One region of the Salinicola sp. DM10 genome, then DNA from elsewhere that is predicted to be linked to it. Evidence: predicted binding sites of a transcription regulator. Region 1 holds the regulator's gene; the other holds the start of a gene.
What was found. Region 1 encodes LexA, which represses DNA repair genes until DNA is damaged. Its sites were predicted from a motif close to TACTGTNTANNTANACAGTA; they were not measured.

Region 1 (11,561 bases):
CTCGGCGTGGCCCATCTCTATGCCTGGCTGCTGGGAGATACCGAACCCTATGTACTGATTCGCGTACTACCTGCGGCGCTGTGGCAGTTTCTCGCCCTGGCGCTGCCGTTACTGTTGGTATGGGCAGTGCTCGCCGGCACGCTCTATCTGCGCTGGTTTCTCGCCCTGCCGGCGCTGGTGCTGGAGGGCCTGGGTCCGCTTGCGGCGCTGACCCGCAGCCGTCAGTTGACGCGCCGGCGACGCTGGCGCATGGCCCTGCTGGTGCTGGGCACGGCGCTGTCGGTGGCGGCGATCCCGATCCTCTTCAGCCTGCTCTTCAACGCCCTCGGCGGGCCGCTGCTGGGGCATCTACCCGAGCGCACGAGCGTGCTGATTCCGGCCATGCTCGCGTATCTGGCACTCTATATCGTGGCCACCATCGCGCTGACCTTCCTCGGCGTCAGCGCCAACAGCCTGCTGGTCACCACCCTGTTCCAGCGCGCCAGCGGACGCGCGCCGGTGCTCGACAGCGAGCTCGCACCGCGCCGCTCGGGGGTGATCGCCTGGGGTGCGGAGATTCTAGTGCTGGCGTTCGCGCTGCTCCAGGCGGGCTGGATTCTCCAGGGGTTCGAGATCAACGACACGGTCACCATCACCGCCCACCGCGGCGCCTCGCACCAGGCGCCGGAGAACACCCTGGCGGCGCTGGAAGGCGCCATCGACGCCGGGGCCGACTACATGGAGCTGGACGTGCGCCTGAGCGGTGATGGCCACGTGATCGTCGCCCATGACGACAACCTGCGCCGGCTCACCGGTATCGATCGCCGCTTGAGCGAGATGACCCTGGACGAGATCGCCCAGGTCGACGCCGGGGCCTGGTTCGGCGATGCCTTCGTCGGCGAGCGCATCCCCACCTTTGCCGCGCTGCTGGCGCGCGCCCGCGGGCGGATCGATCTGTACGTCGAACTCAAGCCGGCGCCGCTGAGCGCCGACCGCCTGGCCCGCCAGGTGATCGCCCAGATACGCGCCAGCGGCATGGCCGACCACGTCGTGATCGCGTCGCTCTCGCCGTCAGTGGTGGCGCGGGTCAAGCAGCTGGCGCCGGACATTCGCACCACCCTGTTCATGCAGTTCATCCTGCCCGGGGCGCTGGCGGAGACACCCGCCGACATCATCGGCCTGCGCCATACCCAGGCCAACCCGAGCCTGCTGCGCACACTGCACGGCAGCGGCCGTGGGGTGGCGGTGTGGACGGTGAACAGTCCCGGCGCCATGTCGCGCTATATCGACATGGGCGTCGACAACATCATCACCGACCGTCCCGAAGCGCTCAGTGCCCTGCTCGCCGAGCGCCGCGACATGTCCGACGGCGAGCTGCTGCTGGTCAAGCTGCGCAATTGGCTACGCTCATGACACCACGACACCCATGCAAACGGAGCACCCGAGAACATAAAAAGCCGGTGCGATCGCTCGCACCGGCTTGGATGACGCTACCTCGCGAGGCGAGGCCTGGCTGGCAATCAGCCGAGGGTTTCGCCGGCCAGCATGAACCAGGTCTCGAGCACCGCGTCCGGGTTGAGGGAGACGGAGTCGATACCCTGCTCCATCAGCCACTTGGCCAGTTCGGGATGATCCGAGGGACCCTGGCCGCAGATGCCGACATACTTGCCCTGGGCCTTGCACGCCTGGATCGCCATCGACAGCAGCTTCTTCACCGCCGGGTCACGCTCGTCGAAGAGGTGGGCGATGATCCCCGAATCGCGGTCGAGCCCCAGGGTGAGCTGGGTCAGGTCGTTGGAGCCGATCGAGAAGCCGTCGAAGTACTCGAGGAACTCGTCCGCCAGCAGCGCATTGGCCGGCAGCTCGCACATCATGATCACTTTGAGACCCGGGTCTTCGGGAGATGAAGAGGCGCCGCGCTTGAGCCCGTTGGCCTCGAGCAGCTCGACCACCCCCTTGGCTTCCGCCGGAGTACGCACGAAAGGCACCATGATCTCGACGTTGTCCAGGCCCATCTCGTCGCGCACGCGCTTGAGCGCCTGACACTCCAGCTCGAAACAGGGGCGGAAGTCGTCGGAGAGATAGCGTGAGGCGCCGCGGAAGCCGAGCATCGGGTTCTCTTCGCCCGGCTCGTAGAGCTTGCCGCCGATCAGGTTCTCGTACTCGTTGGACTTGAAGTCCGACAGCCGCACGATCACCCGCTTGGGATAGAACGACGCCGCCAGGGTCGAGATACCCTCGACCAGCCGATCGACGTAGAAGCTGACCGGATCGGCGTAGCCGGCGGTGCGCAGGTCGATGGTCTGCTTGAGGTCGCTGGAGAGCTTGTCGTAATCCATCAACGCCCGCGGGTGCACCCCAATCATGCGATTGATGATGAACTCCAGCCGCGCCAGCCCCACGCCCGCATTGGGCAGCCCGGCGAAGGCGAAGGCGCGATCGGGGTTGCCCACGTTCATCATGATCTTGAACGGGATATCGGGCATGCTGTCGACGCTAGTGGCCCGGCACTCGAACTCGAGCTTGCCGTTGTAGACATGCCCGGTATCGCCCTCGGCACAGGAGACGGTGACCTCGAGACCGTCTTCGAGCAGCTCGGTGGCGTCGCCACAGCCCACCACCGCGGGGATGCCCAGCTCGCGGGCGATGATCGCCGCATGGCAGGTGCGCCCGCCACGGTTGGTGACGATCGCCGAGGCGCGCTTCATGATCGGCTCCCAGTCGGGATCGGTCATGTCGGTCACCAGCACATCGCCGTTCTGCACCTTGTGCATCTCCTCCGGCGATGCCACCAGCCGGACCTTACCCTGGCCGATACGCTGACCGATGGCGCGGCCGTCGACCAGCACGCGCCCCTTCTCCTTGAGGGTGAAGCGCTCGAGGGTGCCGGCATCCTGATTGGAGACCACGGTCTCGGGCCGTGCCTGGACGATATAGAGCCGGCCATCGTCGCCGTCGCGCGCCCACTCGATGTCCATCGGGCGGCCGTAATGCTGCTCGATGGTCACCGCCTGACGCGCCAGCGCCATGACGTCGTCGTCACTCAGACAGAAGCGCTGACGATCGGCATGCGCGACATCCACGGTCTTGACCGAGCGCCCGGCGGCGGCGTCCTCGGTGTAGACCATCTTGATCCGCTTGGAACCCAGGGTACGCCGCAGCACCGCCGGCCGGCCGGCGGCCAGGGTCGGCTTGTGCACATAGAATTCGTCGGGGTTGACCGCGCCCTGCACCACGGTTTCGCCCAGCCCCCAGGCGCCGGTCACGAAGACCGCGTCGCGATAGCCGGACTCGGTATCCAGGGTGAACATCACACCGCTGGCGGCGGTCTCGGAGCGCACCATCTTCTGCACCCCGGCGGAGAGCGCCACGTTCTCGTGGGCGTAGCCCCGGTGCACGCGGTAGGAGATGGCACGATCGTTGAACAGCGAGGCGAACACTTCGTGCACCGCGCGCTTGACGTTGTCGAAGCCGTCGATGTTGAGGAAGGTCTCCTGCTGCCCGGCGAAGGAGGCATCGGGCAGATCCTCGGCGGTGGCCGAGGAGCGCACCGCCACCTTGAGCTGCGGGTAGCGCGCCTGCAGAGTCTGGTAGGCATCCGCCAGCGCCGCTTCGAAAGCCGGCGGCAGCGGCGTATCGATCACCCAGCCGCGAATCTTTTCACCCACCTTGGCCAATGTCTCGGTATCGTCGACGTCCAGCGTGGCGAGTTCGGCATTGATGCGGTCGTTGAGCCCTTCGTGCTTGAGGAATTCGCGATACGCGTGTGCCGTGGTGGCAAAGCCTCCCGGCACGGTGACGCCGGCATCGGCCAGATTCGAAATCATCTCGCCGAGGGAGGCGTTCTTGCCGCCCACCCGCTCGACATCGCCCATACCCAGCTGATCGAAAGTGATGATGAAGGGTTCCAAGGTCCTCTCCTGCTCGTTTCGGCTGACGTTGCGGCACGTCCTCTGCGCCTCGCTGGAGCCAGAAGCTAACAGCCGCCCCCGGGCGGCGCCAGCAGTTTAAGGGCGTAGGGTTTGGAGTATTTCTACAAGAATCCGGCCTTTTCCACGGTTCTTGTAGTCAGCAGGGGGATTCGCGCCGACGTGGTCACAAGTGGTTGCCTGAACAGGAAATCCGGGTCGACAATGGCCTATCCACGCCGAGGAATGCCCACCATGACACGCACCGCCTTCTTCATCTCGGATGGCACCGGGATCACCGCCGAGACACTGGGACGCAGCCTGCTGTCGCAGTTCGAGAATACCGATTTCCACCTGGTCACCAAGCCGTACATCGACACCCTGGACAAGGCGCGCTCGCTGGTCGGCATGATCGAGGTCACCGCCGAGCGCGACGGCGTGCGCCCGATCGTCATCGACACCATCGTCGACCAGTCGGTGCGCGCGATCGTCGCCGAGGCGCCGGCGTTCATGGTCGATATCTTCTCGACCTTTCTCGCCCCGCTGGAGGAGGAGCTGGCGACCCACTCCACCTACACCGTCGGCCGCGCCCACGCCATGGGACGCGACGATGTCTACATGCACCGTATCGACGCGGTGAACTTCGCCCTCGATAACGACGACGGGGCACGCACCCATCAGTACGAGGAGGCTGACATCATCCTGGTCGGGGTGTCGCGGTGCGGCAAGACGCCCACCTCGCTCTATCTGGCGCTGCAGTTCGGTATCCGCGCCGCCAACTATCCGCTGACCGAAGACGATCTCGACGAGAACGGCATTCTGGCGCTGCCGGCATCGCTGGCCAAGCACCGCCACAAGCTGTTCGGCTTGACCATCGATGTCCGGCGTCTGGCCGCGATCCGTACCGAACGCCGCCCCAACAGCCGCTACTGTTCGATGGACCAGTGCATGCAGGAGATCGAGCAGGCCGAGGCGCTCTACCGGCGCCAGAACATCCCGTTCATCGATACCACACGCTTCTCGATCGAAGAGATCTCCACGCGGATGATGAACGAGACGGGCTTACAACGACGCTTCAGCCCCCGCTAGCGGCAACGGCGGGACGCGGAGCAGAGCGCGGGACACCGGCGGGAGAGGCGGCGGGCCGCGATGGAAAGCCTCAGCGGCGGACGCACTGCCTCCAGGCTTACAGGTTCTTGGGCGCGAAGATGCCGGGGGCGTTGCGCCAGTAGCCCTTGTAGTCCATGCCGAAGCCGAACACGTAGCGATCGACCACTTCCAGACCGCAGTAGGTCGCCTTGAGATCCGGGGAGGCCTTGCGGTCGTGCTGCTTGTCGACCAGCACCGCGGTGGAGAGGCTCGCCGCGCCCGCCTCACGGCAGTAGTCGAGAATCGCTGCCAGGGTCGCCCCCTCGTCGAGAATGTCGTCGACGATCACCACATGGCGCCCGGCCATGGGGATTTCCGGAGAGACCCGCCAGAACAGCTCACCGCCGCGGAGCCCGCCGCGATAGCGCGTGGCATGGAGATAGTCGACCTCGAGCGGGAACCCGAGCCGGGTCAACAGGTGCCCGGTGGTGATAAGGCCGCCGTTCATCACGCAGTAGAACACCGGCAGCTTGTCGCCGAGATCGCGGGTGATCGCCGCGGCCATCCGGTCGAGGGCCTGCTCTACCTGGGCCTGGTCGATCAGACAGTCGGCGTTGTCCATGACCTCCTGCATCGAGTTCAGCGCGTCGGGGAGCGTAGATTGAGTCATCGTATTCCGTATCAATAGCAGTCGGCGGCAACCGGCAGAGCCGGCGCCGCCTGGGGACAGAGGGCGGATCACTCCGCCTCGTTGAGGGCTTCCAAACGGGCGTGGGTACGCCGCCAGCGCGAGATCACCGCCAGCGACTCGAGGCTCGGCCGGGCGCGGGCGTAACGCAGCTTGGCGATCCGCGGCGCCTGGCGTCCGCTACACGCATCCACCACCTCCCGCGCCGCCGCGGGGTCATTGCAGATCACCGCCATATCGCAGCCGGCGGCCCAGGCCGCCTCGGCGCGCGCCGCCGGTGATCCGGCAGCGTGGGCCGCCGCCATGGTCACGTCGTCGGAGAAGATCGCGCCCTTGAAGCCGAGCTCTTCGCGCAGCAGCCCCAGCCAGCTGGGCGAGAAGCCCGCGGGGCGCTCGTCGAAGGCGGGAAAGATCACATGGGCCGGCATCACCGCGTCGAGCTTGCTCGCCAGCCGCGCGAAAGGCACCAGATCGTGCGCGCGCAGCGCCTCCAGCGAGCGTGGGTCACGGGCCACCGCGTGGTGGGAATCCTGCCGCGCACCGCCATGGCCGGGAAAGTGCTTGCCGATGGCGACCATGCCGGCATCGTGCAGGCCATCGATGAAAGCACCGGCCAACGCCACGACCACCTCCGGGTCGGGCGAGAAGCTGCGCGAGCCGATCGCCGGCGACTGGTCGTCGTCGAGGTCGAGCACCGGGGCGAAGGTCAGGTCGAAACCGCACGCGGCCATCTCCATGCCCAGCAGCCAACCGGTATCCAGGGCCAGGGCCAGCGCGGCTTCCGGCGACTCGGCGAACTGCCGCCCCAGGGTCGCCATCGACGGCAGTCGGGTCACACCCTGCTTGAGCCGCTGCACGCGCCCGCCCTCCTGGTCGATGGCCACCAGCAGGTCCGGCCGGCAGGCGCGAATCTCGCCGATCAGCGTCTGGGTGGTTCCCGCATCCGGGGTGTTGCGCGCAAACAGAATGACGCCCCCGACCTCGGGGCGCGACAGCAGCCGCCGCTCTTCCTCACGCAGTCGAGTGCCCTCGACGTCCAGCATTACCGGACCCAGCGGTTGTGTCATAGCCGTTACCTGAAACCGTGAAGCGCCCGATTCTAGACGACCCGCCAGCGTCATGACAGAGGTCGGCGCCGCCGCATCAGCTCACTGCGGTCTCCGCCGGCTCCAGCGGTGCCAGCATGGCGGCCGCCACCACCGGCTTGAGGCGCCGGATCAGGTCGCGCACGGTGACATGCTCGTGATACTCGGTGTCGGCGATATCACGCAGCGCATCCAGTCCGGAGAGCGTGAATACCACGGTCCCGAGCATGAAGTGGAGGCGCCAGAAGCGCTCCGCCTCCGGCAACCCTGGCGTGGCCAGACGCAGGCAGGCGACGAAGCGGTGAAAGGTTTCGCCGTAGTGCGCCTGAATGTAGCGCCGCAGATGCCCCTGGGCCTGGGTATAGGCGAGCCCCAGAAGCTTCATGAAGATCTTGAGACTGTGACGCTCCGCCGGGACCTCGAGCACGCTCTCGGCAAGGCGCTCGAGCAGCACCTCGAGCGGGATGGTCTGCCCACCGTAGTGGCGCTCGAGCCCATCGAGCGCAAGATTGAGGCGCTCGGAGAAAGGGTCAAGATAACGCGCGAAGACCGCCTGGATCAGCGCCTTTTTGGAACCGAAATGGTAATTGACCGCCGCCAGATTGACCTTGGCCCGGGTGGTGATGTTGCGCAGCGACGTCTCGGCGAACCCCTTCTCGGCAAACAGCACCTCGGCGGTGTCGAGAATGCGGGTCACGGTGTCGGACTGGGCCATGGACTACCTCTTTCCTGTCGCCATCGGCCGCGGTTGGCTGACATTCCATCCACCGGCCGACGCCTGTCGAATCAGCTAAAAAACGCCTGTTTTAAACGCTCTCGAATCTAACCACTCCCGACGCAACGACACAATCGCGGCAAACGTCGAAGGCGCCCTGCCGCTCTGCTTTCCTTGCCCACCCTTTTCCCTTTCCCTCCCCCCCTTTCCCTGCCCCGCATGACTGGATACAATTCCAGACTGTATACATGACCAAGCCCTGACAGGCCTCGGGGAGACGCCCAATGTCGAGACCGCTCACCGCCCGGCAGCAGAACGTCTACGATTTCATCGTCAAGACGATGACCGAGTTCGGCTATCCGCCCACCCGCGCCGAGATCGCCAAGGCGCTGGGATTCCGCTCTCCCAATGCCGCCGAAGAGCATCTGCGTGCGCTCGATCGCAAGGGTGTGATCCGCATGATCCCGGGCACCTCCCGCGGGATCCGCCTGCCCGCTGCGGCGAGCACTCCGGAACCTCTGGAGCCCGCCGAAACCGGCCTGCCGATCGTGGGTAACGTCGCCGCCGGCAGCCCGATCCTCGCCGCCGAGCACATCGACCGCTACTGCCCACTGCCGCCGGACTACTTCGCCCCCAGGGCCGACTACCTGCTGCGTGTGCGTGGGCTGTCGATGAAAGACATCGGCATCCTCGATGGCGACCTGCTCGCCGTGCATCGCACCCAGGAAGTGCGCGACGGCCAGATCGTGGTCGCCCGGCTCGACGACGAGGTCACGGTCAAGCGCTTCCAGCGGCACGGGCGTCGCGTCACCCTGCTGGCGGAGAACGCCGACTTCGCCCCCATCGAGGTCGATCTGGAGCATCAGCAGCTGGATATCGAGGGTCTCGGCGTGGGCATCATCCGCGGCGGCAACGGCCTGGGCCTGCAGTAGCCGCCAGCGGCCATGCGCAAGATCCTCCACGCGGACTGCGACTGCTTCTACGCCGCGGTGGAAATGCGCGACGACCCCGGGCTGCGCGACCTGCCGCTGGCGATCGGCGGCAGTGCCGACAAGCGCGGGGTCATCGCCACCTGCAACTATCCGGCGCGGCGCTACGGCATCCATTCGGCGATGCCCACCGCACGCGCCCTGCGTCTATGCCCCGAGCTCAAACTGCTCAAGCCTGACTTCGATCGCTACCGCCGCGTCTCGCATGACATTCAAGCGGTATTCCACGAGCTGACTCCGCTGGTGGAGCCGCTCTCCCTCGACGAAGCCTATCTCGACGTCAGCGAGGTCACCCGTTTCCAGGGGAGTGCGACCTGGATGGCGCACTGGCTCAAGCAGGAGGTGCTCGCGCGTACCGGCATCGTGGTCTCGGTGGGCGTGGCACCCAACAAGTTTCTGGCCAAGATCGCCAGCGACTGGGACAAACCGGACGGCCTGTTCGTGATTCCGCCCGCACAGATGGCGAGCTTCATCGAGGGTCTGGCGGTCGACAAGCTGCATGGGGTCGGCCCTGCCACCGCCGCCAAGCTGGCGGGACTCGGCATCGCCACCTGCGCCGAACTGCGCGCGCGGCCGCTGGAGCAGCTGATCGACGCCTTCGGCAAGTTCGGCCAGCGCCTGCACGAGCTGGCCCACGGCATCGACGACCGCCCGGTCAACGTCACCCGCGAGCGCAAGTCGGTCAGCGTCGAAACCACCTACGACAGCGACCTGCCGGACCTCGCCCAGTGCCACCAGGCACTGGCACCGCTGATCGCGCGTCTCGACGAACGCTTGGCCCGCCACGGCAACCCCGATATCGGCAAGCAGTTCGTCAAGGTGCGCTTTCACGACTTCACCAGCACCACTCAGGAGACCGGCGCCCGCGGCGTGATCCACGCCCGCTTCCATGAGCTGCTGGAGAGCGCCTGGCAACGCGGCGAACGCCCGGTGCGCCTGCTCGGCGTCGGCGTGCGTCTGGCGCCGGAGGCCGAACAGCGCCAGCTCAGCCTGTTCGACGGCGAGCGGCCGGCCTGACGCCGCAGACGCGACGCCCGCCATGGGCACAGGAGAAAACGCCGTCCATGGGCTCAGGAGAAGACGACGGTCTTGTTGCCGTGGATCAGCACGCGGTCCTGCAGGTGCCAGCGCAGGCCACGGGCGAGCACCGCCTTCTCCACGTCACGCCCCAGCCGAACCAGATCCTGGGGCGTATGGCAGTGCGACACCCGCTGAATGTCCTGCTCGATGATCGGCCCCGCGTCCAGCTCCTGGGTGACGTAGTGGCAGGTCGCACCGATCAGCTTGACCCCGCGCTCGAACGCCTGGTGGTAAGGCTTGGCGCCGGCGAAGGACGGTAGAAAGCTGTGGTGGATATTGATGATGCGTCCGGCGTAGCGCTCGCACAGCGCCGGCGGCAGGATCTGCATGTAACGTGCCAGCACCACGCTGTCGGCCTCGGCCGCATCGATCAGCCGCTCGACCTCGGCGAACGCGGGCGCCTTGTCGGCGGGGTCGACGCTCACCCGATGGAAGTCGATGCCGTGCCACTCGACGAGGGCGCGCAGATCGTCGTGGTTGGAGATCACGCAGGGAATATCGCAATCGAGCTCCCCCGCCGACCAGCGGTAGAGCAGGTCGACCAGACAGTGCGACTCACGCGAGACCATCAGCACCACGCGCTGACGCCGGCTGGCGTCGCTCAGCCGCCAATCCATCGCGAACTCACGGGCGATGGTCTCGAACTCGGCCCGGAAGGCCGCGGCGCCCAGCGCCTCCGATTGAATGTCGTAACGCATGAAAAAGCGCCCGTTATCCAGGTCGGAGTGCTGGTTGGCCTCGATAATGGAGCCCCCCTGGGCGGCGATGAAGCCCGAGACGCGGGACACGATCCCGACCCGGTCGGGGCAGGAGACGATCAAACGATAATTGTGCGGCATAACTCACGCTGACAGGGTCGATGAAACGAAAAGTCGCCGCGCACCGAGAGGACGCGACGACGCAACCTGCCTCGGTAGCGGCGGCACGACACCCGCCGCGCTCGGGGCGGCAATATTGTACCCGATTCGCCGTGGCTGCGGCGCTCGCCTTTACGCGCGCCGATCCCGGTTTGAGCGGGCCGAGAACGATGCCTTATAGTGAGACGAGACTTTTCCCGTTAAGGAAGCCGATGTTTCGTCCGCGCGCGCAGATCCGCCCCCGTACCTATCCGCCCCTGTTATTTCATCCGTTGGGCGGCTGCGGTGAAATCGGCATGAACCTTTCGCTCTACGGCTACGACGATCACTGGATCGCGGTCGACTGCGGCATGATGATCCGCCAGGATCTGCCCGACGCCCCGCTGCAGATTCCCGACGTGGCCCACCTGGCGGCAGAGGGCATGATTCCCGAGGCGGTGTTCATCACCCACGGCCATGAAGACCATATCGGCGCCCTGGCCTGGATCTGGCCCCACTGGGGCTGCCCGGTCTATGCCACGCCGCTGGCGATCGAGATGCTGCGTGCCAAGTTCCTCGAACGCGGTCTGCGCACTGATGCGCTGCGTCCGGTGACGCCCGGCAGCAGCGTCGAGCAGTCCCCCTTCAAGATCGGCTTCGTGGCGGTCACCCACTCCATTCCCGAGAGCTGCGCGCTGGCGATCGAGACGCCCGGCGCACGCGTACTGCACACTGGCGACTGGAAGCTCGATCCGGCGCCGCTGATTGGCCCGCCGATCGACTCGCGCCCGTTCGAGCGCCTGGCGCCGCTGGATCTGGTGGTGGCCGACTCGACCAATGCCGACGTCGAAGGCCACTCGCGCAGCGAGTCGGAAGCTGGCGCCGCGCTCGAGGCGGTGATCCGCGAGTGCCGTGGACGAGTCGCGGTCAGCTGCTTTGCCAGCAACCTCGCGCGCATCCAGTCGCTGGGGCAGATCGCCGCGCGCTGCGGGCGCCGCGTGGCGCTGCTGGGTCGCTCGATGGAGCGCATGGTCGCCATCGCCCGCCAGCTCGGCTATCTCGAGGACTTTCCGCCCCAGGTGCCGACCTACGATCTCGGCTATCTGCCACCGGAAGAGATCTTGATCATCGCCACCGGCAGCCAGGGGGAGCCACGCTCGGCCTTGTCGCGACTGGCCCAGGGACGCCATCC
Region 2 (11,561 bases), on a different contig from region 1:
CTTCGCCCAGCTCGATGCCGCGGGCCAGTTCCTGTCGCGCCACGTGATGGCGCTGATGTCCGACGACCTGCAGCACACCAATGCGCGCATGGGCGACGTTTACTATATCGGCGAGGCCCAGCTCAACGGCGCGCTATCGTCGCCGCGCTTCGACGAGCAGGGTGCCGCGGCGACCCTCTATGCCCTGGCCTCGGCGCAGTCGAGCCGCTTCGGCCGTGCCACCATCCCGGCCACCGCGCTGGGCCTGCCGGTGGAGTTCGCGCGCCTGCTGGATGCCATGCTCGCCGACGACCCCAGACTGGCGCGCCGCGCCGGGGACTATTTCCTCGCCCATATGCCGCGGATCGCCCGCACCCGGCTGCCCGAGATCGCCTCTCCCGCGGAGACACCGCTGGTGCCGGTGTGGGTGCGCTCGCTGGAGCAGGAGATCGAGACCGTGGTCTACAGCTCGCGCAAGGCCTTCCTGCGTGAGGACGCGCGCCAGGAAGGGCGCGACGAGGACGCCCTGCGGGCGGTCAACGACGTGCAGCTCGACCGCTACTACAAGCACTTCATGCAGGGCATGGGCGATCTCGAGAAAGCGTTCCTGGTCGCGGTGGGTCGGCTAGGCCGCTATCCGGTGGTGGGCGGGCTGGCGCTGCGCTGGAGTGATGCCGGGGTGGAGGTCGACACCTCGCTGAGCCTGCACGAGAGCGAACTGCGCAGCGCCTTCGTCGCCGCGGTCAACAACATGGTCACCCTGGCACGGGCGATTCATCGCCCCGAGGGCGTGTTCAAGGCGTGTCTGTTCAATGCCCGGCGCACCCTGCACATCGACCGCGACGACCCTGCCCAGCCGTTCGTGCCCGAGCCCGGCTGGGCGATCCCCTACGAGGTCAGCCCCACGCCGGAGCTGGAGGACACCAGCCGTGAGCACTCCTATTTCGAGGATGGCCCCGACCCGGAAGAGTTCCTGCGCCTGCCGCCGGTGATGATCGAGGCGCTGTCACGCCTCAACGCCATCCACCACACCGGGATGATCATCTTCGAGGCGCTGCCGACCCATCTCAAGATTCACAGCCACTACCGCCTGCTCGACCCGGCCCGCGAGGGGGAGTTTCGCCAGTGTCTGGAGACGCTGCTGGCGGCGGTGCCGGAGATCGACGGTCTGGGGATCTCCGGCTACATGAAGATGCCCTACAAGAACGCCCGGCACTTTGCCCATCGGGCGCATCTGCCGGAGCGCTTCCATCCACGCTGAGACGGTGCTTTAGAGCGTGTTTACAAACCCTCTGACGATGGGCGCCGGAGGCAGGGCAAAGCGAGGGTCCTTTGCCAGGGATGGCAAAGGTAGCGCCCAGGGAGGGGTTCACAGCGCCCTCGCGACGGCCTGACGCTTCGGGCCCTGCCGCCGGATCAGCCCACGTTGTCCAGCGGTTGTGAAGAGCGTGCTTAGCGAGGAGATTCCGGGCTTTTGCCCCGTTTTTTATCGCTTTTCCCGCGCAGGGCGGGATCAACAATGCGCGAGTCGATATAATCCGCGCGGAAAATAAGAAGCCCCGGCTGGCCCGGTGGACTTCCAACAACACATCCAGTCGATGGTGAACTCATGGCCAAATCCCACACCCATGCGCAGTGGTCCTCTCGCACGGCCTTCGTCCTGGCGGCGACCGGCTCGGCGGTCGGGCTCGGCAATATCTGGAAATTCCCCTACATGGTGGGCGACAGCGGCGGCGCCGTGTTCGTGCTCGTCTACCTGGTGTGTATCGCGCTGATCGGGCTGCCGATCCTGGTCTCCGAGTGGCTGCTCGGCCGCCGCGGCCAGTCCAACCCGATCAACACCATGCAGACGCTCAGCCGCAAGGAGAAGAAATCGCCGGACTGGGTGCTGGTGGGGATCGCCGGCGTGCTCGGGTCGTTCCTGATTCTCTCTTTCTACAGCGTGGTCGGCGGCTGGTCGCTCAACTACACCTGGAGCACGCTGAGCGGTGATCTCGGCCGCTCCAGCGGGGTCAGCGTGGGTGACTACTTCACCACCCTGCTGGGCCAGCCGGGTACGCTGCTGCTGTGGCACACGCTGTTCATGCTGCTGACCTTCGGCATCGTCGCCGGCGGGGTCAAGGGCGGCCTGGAGCGCGCCGCCAAGTGGCTGATGCCGCTGCTGATCGTGGCGCTGATCGTGCTGATCGGCTTCGGCATGACCACTTCCGGCTTCGGCGAAGCGGCCACCTTCATGTTCTCTCCCGACTGGAGCAAGCTCAACGGTGGGGTCATCCTCGCCGCGCTGGGTCACGCCTTCTTCACCCTGTCGCTGGGCATGGGCATCATGATGGCCTACGGCTCCTACCTGGGGCAGGACGTCGATCTGATCAAGACCGCGCGTACCGTGGTGATCCTGGATACGGTGATCGCCCTCGGCGCCGGCATGGCGATCTTCCCGGTGGTCTTCGCCAACAATCTCGACCCCAGCGCCGGCCCGGGCCTGCTCTTCGTCACCCTGCCGCTGGCGTTCATCGACATGCCCTGGGGGCTGGCGTTCGGCACCATCTTCTTCGCCCTGCTCACGGTAGCCGCGCTGACCTCGGCGATCTCGCTGCTGGAGCCGGTCACCGAGTTCCTCGAAGAGCGCACGCCGCTGTCGCGCCTCGGTTCGGCGTTCGTCGCCGCGCTGGCGACCTGGAGCCTGGGGATCGCCGCGCTGCTGGCGTTCAACCTCTGGTCCGGCTTCCAGCCGTTCGGCTTCAACGTCTTCGATCTGCTCGATGCCCTCACCAGCAAGCTGATGCTGCCGCTGACCGGGCTCGCGGTGATCGTCTTCACCGCCTGGTTCCTGGACAGCGACGACGTCAAGCAGGAGCTGGGCCTGGGGCCGAAAGGGCGCGTGCTGTGGCACTACGTGTCGCGTTACGTCGCCCCCATCGGCGTCATCGTGGTGTTCTTCAACAGCCTCTGATGCTCAAAAGCGCTTGAGTTTCGAAAGCGCCTGTTTTCACAAACTGAAAGACGCATACGGCCGGGGCCCGGGGGCATGATGCTCCCGGGCCCCGGTGTCGTTTTCGCCGATTTTTGTCTCAGCCACGCGCCCCGGTCTGGCCGTCGCTCGCTGACTTTTCGTACAAATCCTAGCGCCGGCATCGGCGCGAAAGAAGGGGTAGGGCAGCGGCCGCGTGGCGCTGCCCCGAGGGCCAGACACCCCCTCAGCGGGGCGTCTGGTGTGCCGAATGGATCGCCCTAGTCGGGCAGCTCGGCGATATGCTGCTGTAGACGGCGCCTCTCCGCGCGCTGTTCGATACCGCGACGCGCCTTCAGGTAGCGTACCGCGGCGCGACGCTTGCGCTGCTCGTGCTCGTCGACTTCGAGATGCATGAAAATGTCGAAAATTTCGCTCTTCAAGGCGTGAAGATTTTCAATGTCCTTCATTGATCGAATCTCCTGGCATCCTCAGGTCATCGGGTTGGGTGCCCGACATGCATACTATACCCAACTTTACAAGATCATGACGTCCGACTTTTTTCCCTTTTTCGGCGCCCGGTGGGCGCGTGCTCCCGCCCGGCGAGTGGGGCATACTAGCCACCCCACGCGAAAGCGAGACCGATAATGCTGCGATACGAGGGACGGGCATGAGCCGTTCGCTGTTCGACGAACTGCGTGTGCACATGGATCGCCTGCGGCGCTCCGAACAGAAAGTCGCCCGTTTCGTGCTGCGCCACCCCGAAGAAGTGATCCTGATGCGGATCACCGATCTCGCCAGCGAAGCCCAGGTGAGCGAGCCGACGGTGGTGCGCTTCTGCCGCGCCATGGGCATGGCCGGCTTCCAGGAGTTCAAGCTCAAGCTGGCCCAGATGATGGCCAAGGGCAGCCAGTACGCGCAGTTCTCGCTGACCGATGCCGAGAGCGTCTCCGAGTTCTCCCACGGTATCTTCGATACCACCATCGAGACCCTCGAGCAGGTACGCGACAGCCTCGACAACGAGGCGCTGGGCCGCGCGATCGCCGCGCTGGCGGTGGCCAATCGGGTCGAGTTCTACGGCTATGGCGCCTCCGGCGTGGTCGCCGCCGACGCCCAGCACAAGTTCTTCCGCCTGCAGATCCAGACCTCGGCCTACGCCGATCCGCACATGCAGGCGATGTCGGCGGCGACGCTGAAGGTCGGCGATGTGGTGGTGGCGATCTCCCAGACCGGACGCACCCGGGCGCTGCTGGCCAGCGCCAAGACCGCGGTCAAGGCCGGCGCCACGGTGATCGGGCTGTGTCCCAGCGACTCGCCGCTGGCCCACGAGGTGAGCCTGGTGCTGCCGGTGGACGTGCAGGAGGACACCGAGGTCTATATCCCCATGACCTCGCGTATCGCGCATCTGTTGACCATCGACGTGCTGGCGGTGGGCGTGGCCAAGAATCGCGGCCCGCAGATCAGCGACCAGCTCAAGGCGATCAAGCGCAGCCTGGGCACGCTGCGGGTGCCCAATACCCCCTCGTCTTCGGCCTGACGCACACGCCTTCTCGGTTCCGCGCTCTCGGACGCCGTGCTCTCGAATCCCGCTCTCTCTGTCTTCTCTCCGCCTTTTCTCTGCTCCCCGGCGCTTGCCGGGCCGCGCCCGTGCGGTCCATGCGTTCGTTCGGGACTCGTTCGCTCAGACGCGCTCTGCCGGCGCGGCGCCCTTCGCTGCCGGGCCAAGGCATGTCACAAATACTGTATATATAGACAGTATTTGGGTTTGTGAGCGACACTATCCCCTTCGAAGGCCAGGGGGATGTCGCCCATGTCTGAGTGTCATCGTCAGCTTTGCCGCCACGTTGCCGCGATCTGCCGCGTCCGGTGTACCTGGCGTTGCCAGTGCCAGTGCCAGTGCCAGTGCCAGTGCCATTGCCGGAGCCGCGGGCGGTGAGTGCGCTCGATCGGCTGCTCGATAGCCGCGTCGTCTGGCGCGCTCAGGAGAGCGCCGCCGAGTCTCCCGCCAGCGCGGTCGCCAGTGGCCACCCGACGCTGGATGCGGCACTCCCGGCGGGCGGCTGGCCGCGCGGGGCGATCAGTGAGCTGCTCTGTAGCGGTGCCGGCAGCGGGGAGCTCGCGCTGCTGTGGCCGCTGCTGGCACGTCTGACTCGCGAGCAGCGCCCGGTGGTGCTGGTGGCGCCGCCGGCGCTGCCCTATCCGGCGGCCTGGCGGCGCGCCGGGGTCGAACTCGACCACTGCCACTGGCTCGACGTGAGCGGGCGCGAAGCGCTCTGGGCCACCGAGCAGTGCCTGCGGGCCGGCTGCTGTGCGGCGGTGCTGGCGTGGCTGCCGCAGGCCGATGCGCGCGCGCTGCGTCGGCTGCAGGTGGCCGCGGCGAGTGGCGATACCCTGGGCTTCGTGCATCGGCCGCTGGCGCGCACCAGCGAGGCCTCACCGGCGGCGCTACGGCTGCGCCTCCATCCGCCGGGCACCGGGCGCACGCCGGCGCTGGAAGTGCTCAAGTGCCGCGGCGGGTGGCCGCGTGCCACGCACATCGCCCTCGAAGCGGGGGCGTGACGCCGTGCGCTGGGCCTGTCTGCTGTTTCCGCGGCTGGCGCTGGAGGGGGCGCTGCGCCGGCGTGACGACCCCACGGCGCCTTTCGCGCTGCTCGAGGGCGCGCCGCCGCGCCAGCGCATTCGTGCCGCGAATCAAGCCGCACGCGACCAGGGGGTCAAACCCGGCCAGCCGCGCGGGCTGGCCGAGGCGTTCTGCCCGGCGCTTGACTGCGCCCCGCTGGAGGCCGCGGCGGTGGAGCGCTGGCGCCAGCGTCTGGCCGCCTGGGCCTATGCCTACAGTGGGCAGGTGAGTCTCGACTATCCGCATGCGCTGGTGTTCGAGGTCGCCAGCAGTCTGGCTTTGTTCGGCCCCTGGCCGGCATTCGAGGCGCGGCTACGCGGCGAGCTCGCCGCCCTGGGGTTTACCCACCGCCTGGTGGTGGCGCCCAACCCAGCGGCGGCGCGGATACTGGTCAATGCCCACGACGGCCTGGCAGTGGACGACGCCGGGCTGGAAGCGGCGCTGGCGAGGCTACCGCTGGCGCGCAGCGGGCTGGCGGCGGAGAGCGTACAGACCCTGAACCGCAGCGGCTTCCGGCGGCTCGGCGAGCTGTTCACGCTGCCGCGCCCGGCACTGGCGCGGCGCTTCGGCGGCGGCGTGATGCGCCATCTCGGCGAGCTGCGCGGGGAGTGGCCGCTGGCGCTGGCGGTCTATCGCCCGGCGACGCACTTCTCGCGCAGCTTCGAGTTCGAGCGCCCGGTGCACGCCATCGCCGGGCTGGCCTTTCCGCTCAAGCGTCTGTTGCAGGAGCTGAGCGCTTTCCTGCGCGGCCAGGATGCCGGGGTCGAGCGTTTCAGCCTGGTGCTGGGGCTGGAGGGCGGCCCGGCGCAGCGCTTCGAGGTCGGCCTGCTGGCCCCCCAGCGCGACGCCGAGACGCTGCTCGAACTGACCCGCGCGCAGCTCGAGCGGGTGCGTCTCGAAGGGCCGGTGCTGAGCGTGACCCTGGCGGCCTCGCGGTTCACCCCCTATGCCCCGGTGCGCCGCGAGCTGCTGGCCGGCCCCGCGCGCCAGGCCCAGGCCTGGGCGGCGCTGCATCAGCGGCTGGTGGCGCGGCTGGGCGAGGCGGCGCTGAAGCCGCTGGTCGAGCATCGCGAACACCGCCCCGAGGCCGCAGTGTTCGCCGCCGCCGGGCCGCGCGCCACCGACACCCCCGAGGCCCGATTGCGTCCCGGCTGGCTGCTCGCCGAGATGACGCCGGCGGAGCCCGGTATCGCCCGGCTGCTGGCCGGGCCCGAGCGGATCGAGAGCGGCTGGTGGGATGGTGACGACGTGCGTCGCGATTACTATCTGGCCGAGTGGCATGATGGCCGCCACGCCTGGGTCTGGCGCGAGCCCGGCGGTGAGGGCTTTCATCTGCATGGGTGGTTCGGATGAGCCGCCCGCCTGCCTGGTCGCCCGGCGATGCCGCCAACGATGCCGCCAACGATGCCGGCGCGGCCGCCCACGGCGACGAGACAACGGCCCCCGGCGCGGCTTCGGGCGCCCATGACGGAGCAACGCCTTCAGGCGCGGCTTCGGGCGCCCATAAAGAGCGAGTCCACGAGGCCAACGCCTACGCCGAGCTGCACTGTCTCTCGGCTTTCAGCTTCCAGCGCGGTGCCTCCACCGCGGACGAACTGCTCGCCCGCGCCGCGCGGCTCGGCTATCACTCGCTGGCGATCACCGACGAGGCGACCCTGGCCGGCATCGTGCGTGCCTGGCAGGCCGCCAGGGCCCACGGGGTGCGCCTGATCGTGGGTGCCGAACTGCGTAGCGACAGCGGCCTCAAGCTGGTGCTGCTGGTGGAAAACCGTCACGGCTATGCCCAGCTGTGCGGGCTGCTGACGCGGATTCGCGGCCGCGCGCCCAAGGGTGAGTACCGGCTCTACGACAGCGACCTGGCCGCGCTCGACGGCGGTGCCGGCCTGTTCGCGCTGTGGCTGCCGGGCGACAGCGCCACGCTTGCGGCAGGCGCGCGCCTGGCCGGTTACTTCCCCGGGCGGCTGTGGCTGGCGGCAGAGCTGCACTACGGCTTCGCCCAGGGGCTCGACGATGCTGCCCGGCTGGCCCGCTGGCAGGCCCTGGCGGCGACGCTGAAGATACCGCTGGTGGCCGCGGGCGATGTGCACATGCACGCCCGCGGGCGGCGCGCGCTGCAGGACTGCCTGACCGCGATCCGCCAACACCAGAGCGTGTTCGAGGCCGGCGATACGCTGTTCCCCAACGGCGAACGCCATCTGCGTACGCGTGCCGCGCTGGCGGCGATCTATCCCGCCGAGCTGCTGGCGGAGAGCGTGGCACTGGCGGCACGCTGCCACTTCGATCTCGGCGAACTCGAGTACACCTATCCCCATGAAGTGGTGCCGGCGGGGCAGACTCCGGCGGCGTGGCTCGCCGAGCTGACCCGCCAGGGCGCACGGCGGCGCTGGCCCGATGGCGTACCGGAGACGGTGCAGCGCCAGCTCGACCACGAGCTCGCGCTAATCACCGCGCTGGGTTACGAGCACTACTTCCTGACCGTGCACGACATCGTCGCCTTTGCCCGCGGCGAGGGCATCCTGTGCCAGGGGCGCGGCTCGGCGGCCAACTCGGCGGTCTGCTTCGCCCTCGGCATCACTTCGATCGACCCGGCTCATAGCGCGCTGCTGTTCGAGCGCTTCATCTCGCCGGAGCGCAACGAGCCGCCGGACATCGACGTCGATTTCGAGCACGCCCGCCGCGAGGAGGTGATTCAGTACGTCTTCCGCCGCTATGGCCGCCAGCGTGCGGCGTTGACCGCGGTGGTCAGCCACTATCATGCCGCCGGCGCGATCCGCGATATCGGCCGCGCGCTGGGCTTCGCCCCCGAGCGTATCGACCAACTGGCGCGCTGTGCCGGGCGCTGGAGCGATGAGATACCCGATGCGGCGCGCCTGCGCGAGTACGGCTTCGTCCCCGAAGAGCCGCCGCTGCGGCGGCTGTTGGTGCTGGCCGCGAGCCTGATCGGTTTTCCGCGCCATCTGTCCCAGCACCCCGGCGGCTTCGTCATCTCGGACGCCCCGCTCGATACCCTGGTGCCGGTGGAGAACGCGGCCATGGCCGAGCGTACCGTGATCCAGTGGGACAAGGACGATCTCGATCTGGTCGGGCTGATGAAGGTCGACGTGCTCGCCCTGGGCATGCTCACGGTGCTGCGGCGCAGCTTCGACCTGCTGCGCCGCCACCGCGGCCTCGACTACGGCCTGGCGGACCTGCCCGCGGAGGACCCCGAGACCTACGCCATGATCCAGCGCGCCGACACCCTGGGCGTGTTCCAGATCGAGTCCCGCGCGCAGATGGCGATGCTACCGCGGCTGAAGCCGGCCACCTTCTACGATCTGGTGATCGAGGTGGCGATCGTGCGCCCGGGGCCGATCCAGGGCGACATGGTGCACCCCTATCTCAAGCGGCGCAGCGGCGAAGAGCCGATCACCTACCCCTCGGCGGAGGTCGAGGCGGTGTTCGCGCGCACCCTCGGCGTGCCGCTGTTCCAGGAGCAGGTGATGGCACTGGCGGTGGCGGCGGCCGGTTACACCCCCGGCGAGGCGGACCAGCTGCGCCGCTCGATGGCGGCGTGGAAGCGCCACGGCGGGCTCGAACACCACCGCCAGCGGATCGTCGAGGGCATGCTGGCGCGGGGCTATACGCAGGCGTTCGCCGAGCGTCTGTTCGAGCAGATCAAGGGCTTCGGCAGCTACGGCTTCCCCGAATCCCATGCCGCTAGCTTCGCCCTGCTCACCTACGCCAGCTGCTGGCTCAAGTGCCATGAGCAGGCGATCTTCGCCTGTGCGCTGATCAACAGCTGGCCGATGGGCTTCTACTCGCCCGATCAGGTACTGCAGGACGCTCGCCGCCACGGGGTCGAGGTGCGCCCGGTCGATATTCGCCTGAGCCAGTGGGAAAGCACCCTGGAGCCGGTGGACGAACACGCCGGCGCGGACACCGGCGAGCTGGCGATCCGCCTCGGTCTGCACATGATCCATGGGCTCGCCGAGGCCGATGCCGAGCGCTTGCTGGCGGCGCGCGACACGCCCGGCTGCGATAGCGTGGCGCTGCTGGCCGCCCGTGCCGGGGTCAAGCCGGCGGTGATGTCGCGGCTGGCCGATGCCGGTGCCCTGGCGGCGCTCGTCGGTGACCGCCACCAGGCGCGTTGGGCGGTGGCGGGTATCGAGACCACGCTGCCGCTGTTCGGCGAGCTGGAGGGGGAGGAGGCGGCGCTCGCGCTGCCGCCCATGGCGGTGGCCGAGGCGGTGCGCGCCGACTACGCCAGCGTCGGCACGACGCTGGGTCCGCACCCGCTGGCGCTGCTGCGCCAGGCCCGCGGCCTCGGCGGGGTGGTGGACTCGCGCCGTCTGGCCACGCTGCCCGGCGATATCGGGGTCAACGTGGCCGGGTTGGTGGTCGGGCGCCAGCGCCCGGGCTCAGCCAAGGGTGTGACTTTTCTCACCCTCGAGGACGAGTTCGGGCTGGTCAACGTGGTGGTGTGGAAGCGGCTCGCCGGGCGCTACCGCCGCGTGCTGCTGGAGGCGCGCCTGCTGCGGGTGGTGGGGCGCCACGAGTGCCATCAGGGCGTGCGCCATGTCATCGCCCGGCGCCTGATCGACCTCAGCGCGCTGCTCGACGGCCTCGCCCCGCGCAGCCGCGACTTTCATTGAGTCGATTTCACTGAATCGATGTCATTGGGCCGATGCCACTGAACCGAAGCCCACGGCGAGACCTGTCGGGCTGGCCGACGGTGGCTGAATTATGCTTAGGTAAGGAACCATAAGTGCTCGCTTTCGGTCTCTTGAGAACGCTGCATAAATGCCTGCGCTAGCGAATCGCTGCGTTGCGTGGTACTCGAACACTCGCCTAACCCCCTGTTATGTCTCGTGTTCTGTGTTCCATGCGCCTTTCGCTTCATCTCGCTCGTCGATTTATTCAGCGTTTCTCTTATGGCCGGGGCACGAGCGCCCGATTTCATCGATAACCGAGAGGCAGCGGAGTATGGAGAGCATTGGCGTAGGGCCCTGGATCGCGATCGTCGTGGCGGTGGGCGCCGTGGGCGTGCTGGTGGGTTACTGGCTGGGGGCCAAGCTCGGAGGGCACAACACCGAGCCGATGCGCGAACTGCATCGTGAGCAGAAGGCCTACAAGGACGAGGTGCGTGAGCATTTCGAGCAGGTCTCGGCCACCATGACGCGCATGGTCGAGGACTACCGCGATCTGTACCACCACGTGGCCAAGGGGGCCGAGAAACTCGCCGATATGCACCATGAAACCGTGATCGAGCCGCCGCCCAAGCCCGAAGCCATCACCCGCCAGCGCGCGGCCTCCGATAGCGAGAGCGACGCCGGTGCCGCCCGCCGCGCCTCGGCCACGCCGACCACCCAGGCCGCCGCCGAGGCCAGCGCCGGGCCCGCCGGCACCACCCACGACCATGGCAAGCCGCTGGACGCCAAGCAGCAGGCTCCGGGCTCGTCGACGCCCTCGGCCACCGAGCGCCCGCAGGACGCCGCCATCCGCGCTGCCGCCGAGGACGCCGCGAGCAAGCGCTGAGCGTGGCCCGGCGCCCGCAGCGGGCGCCGGGGCAAACGGCGGCTGTGGTAGACTGGTAGTTCGTTGCGCGGCCGTCATATGAGCAGGCCGGCACGTGCCTTCGGGCCGTGCCGGCCTGCGTGTGGCCGCGCCGGCCGCTTCTCCAACCGCAGGTCTCGCAGCTCTCCATGGACGACGTCTCGGCACTCATCGACTCCCTCAATGCCAACCAGCGCGACGCCGTGGCCGCCGCGCCCGGCAACATGCTGGTGCTGGCCGGCGCCGGGTCGGGCAAGACCCGGGTGCTGGTGCATCGCATCGCCTGGCTGTTGCAGGCCGAGGGTGTCTCGCCCTACGCCATCCTGGCGGTGACCTTCACCAACAAGGCGGCGCGCGAGATGCGTACCCGTCTGGAGGCGCTGCAGGGCGTCTCGCTGCGCAGCCTGTGGGTGGGTACCTTCCACTCCATCGCTCACCGTCTGCTGCGCACCCACTGGCACGATGCGCGCCTGCCGCAGC

Region 2: a site for LexA is predicted at 4,668-4,687, ahead of imuA (translesion DNA synthesis-associated protein ImuA). Genes of this name have one in related genera too.

What each region holds. Positions count from the first base shown of each region.
Region 1 is NZ_JAFLEN020000001.1:565,462-577,022, forward strand. Features, by position in the region: gene J0A90_RS02615 (glycerophosphodiester phosphodiesterase) at 1-1,392, shown strand, start outside; gene ppsA (phosphoenolpyruvate synthase) at 1,500-3,890, opposite strand; gene J0A90_RS02625 (pyruvate, water dikinase regulatory protein) at 4,143-4,976, shown strand; gene J0A90_RS02630 (hypoxanthine-guanine phosphoribosyltransferase) at 5,074-5,646, opposite strand; gene nagZ (beta-N-acetylhexosaminidase) at 5,715-6,731, opposite strand; gene J0A90_RS02640 (TetR/AcrR family transcriptional regulator) at 6,808-7,464, opposite strand; gene lexA (transcriptional repressor LexA) at 7,749-8,396, shown strand; gene dinB (DNA polymerase IV) at 8,409-9,470, shown strand; gene purU (formyltetrahydrofolate deformylase) at 9,524-10,372, opposite strand; gene J0A90_RS02660 (ribonuclease J) at 10,687-11,561, shown strand, end outside.
Region 2 is NZ_JAFLEN020000003.1:402,649-414,209, forward strand. Features, by position in the region: gene J0A90_RS13410 (phosphotransferase) at 1-1,240, shown strand, start outside; gene J0A90_RS13415 (sodium-dependent transporter) at 1,589-2,932, shown strand; gene J0A90_RS13420 (PA3496 family putative envelope integrity protein) at 3,211-3,399, opposite strand; gene hexR (transcriptional regulator HexR) at 3,600-4,466, shown strand; gene imuA (translesion DNA synthesis-associated protein ImuA) at 4,862-5,488, shown strand; gene J0A90_RS13435 (DNA polymerase Y family protein) at 5,454-6,902, shown strand; gene J0A90_RS13440 (error-prone DNA polymerase) at 6,899-10,180, shown strand; gene J0A90_RS13445 (ZapG family protein) at 10,512-11,063, shown strand; gene uvrD (DNA helicase II) at 11,231-11,561, shown strand, end outside.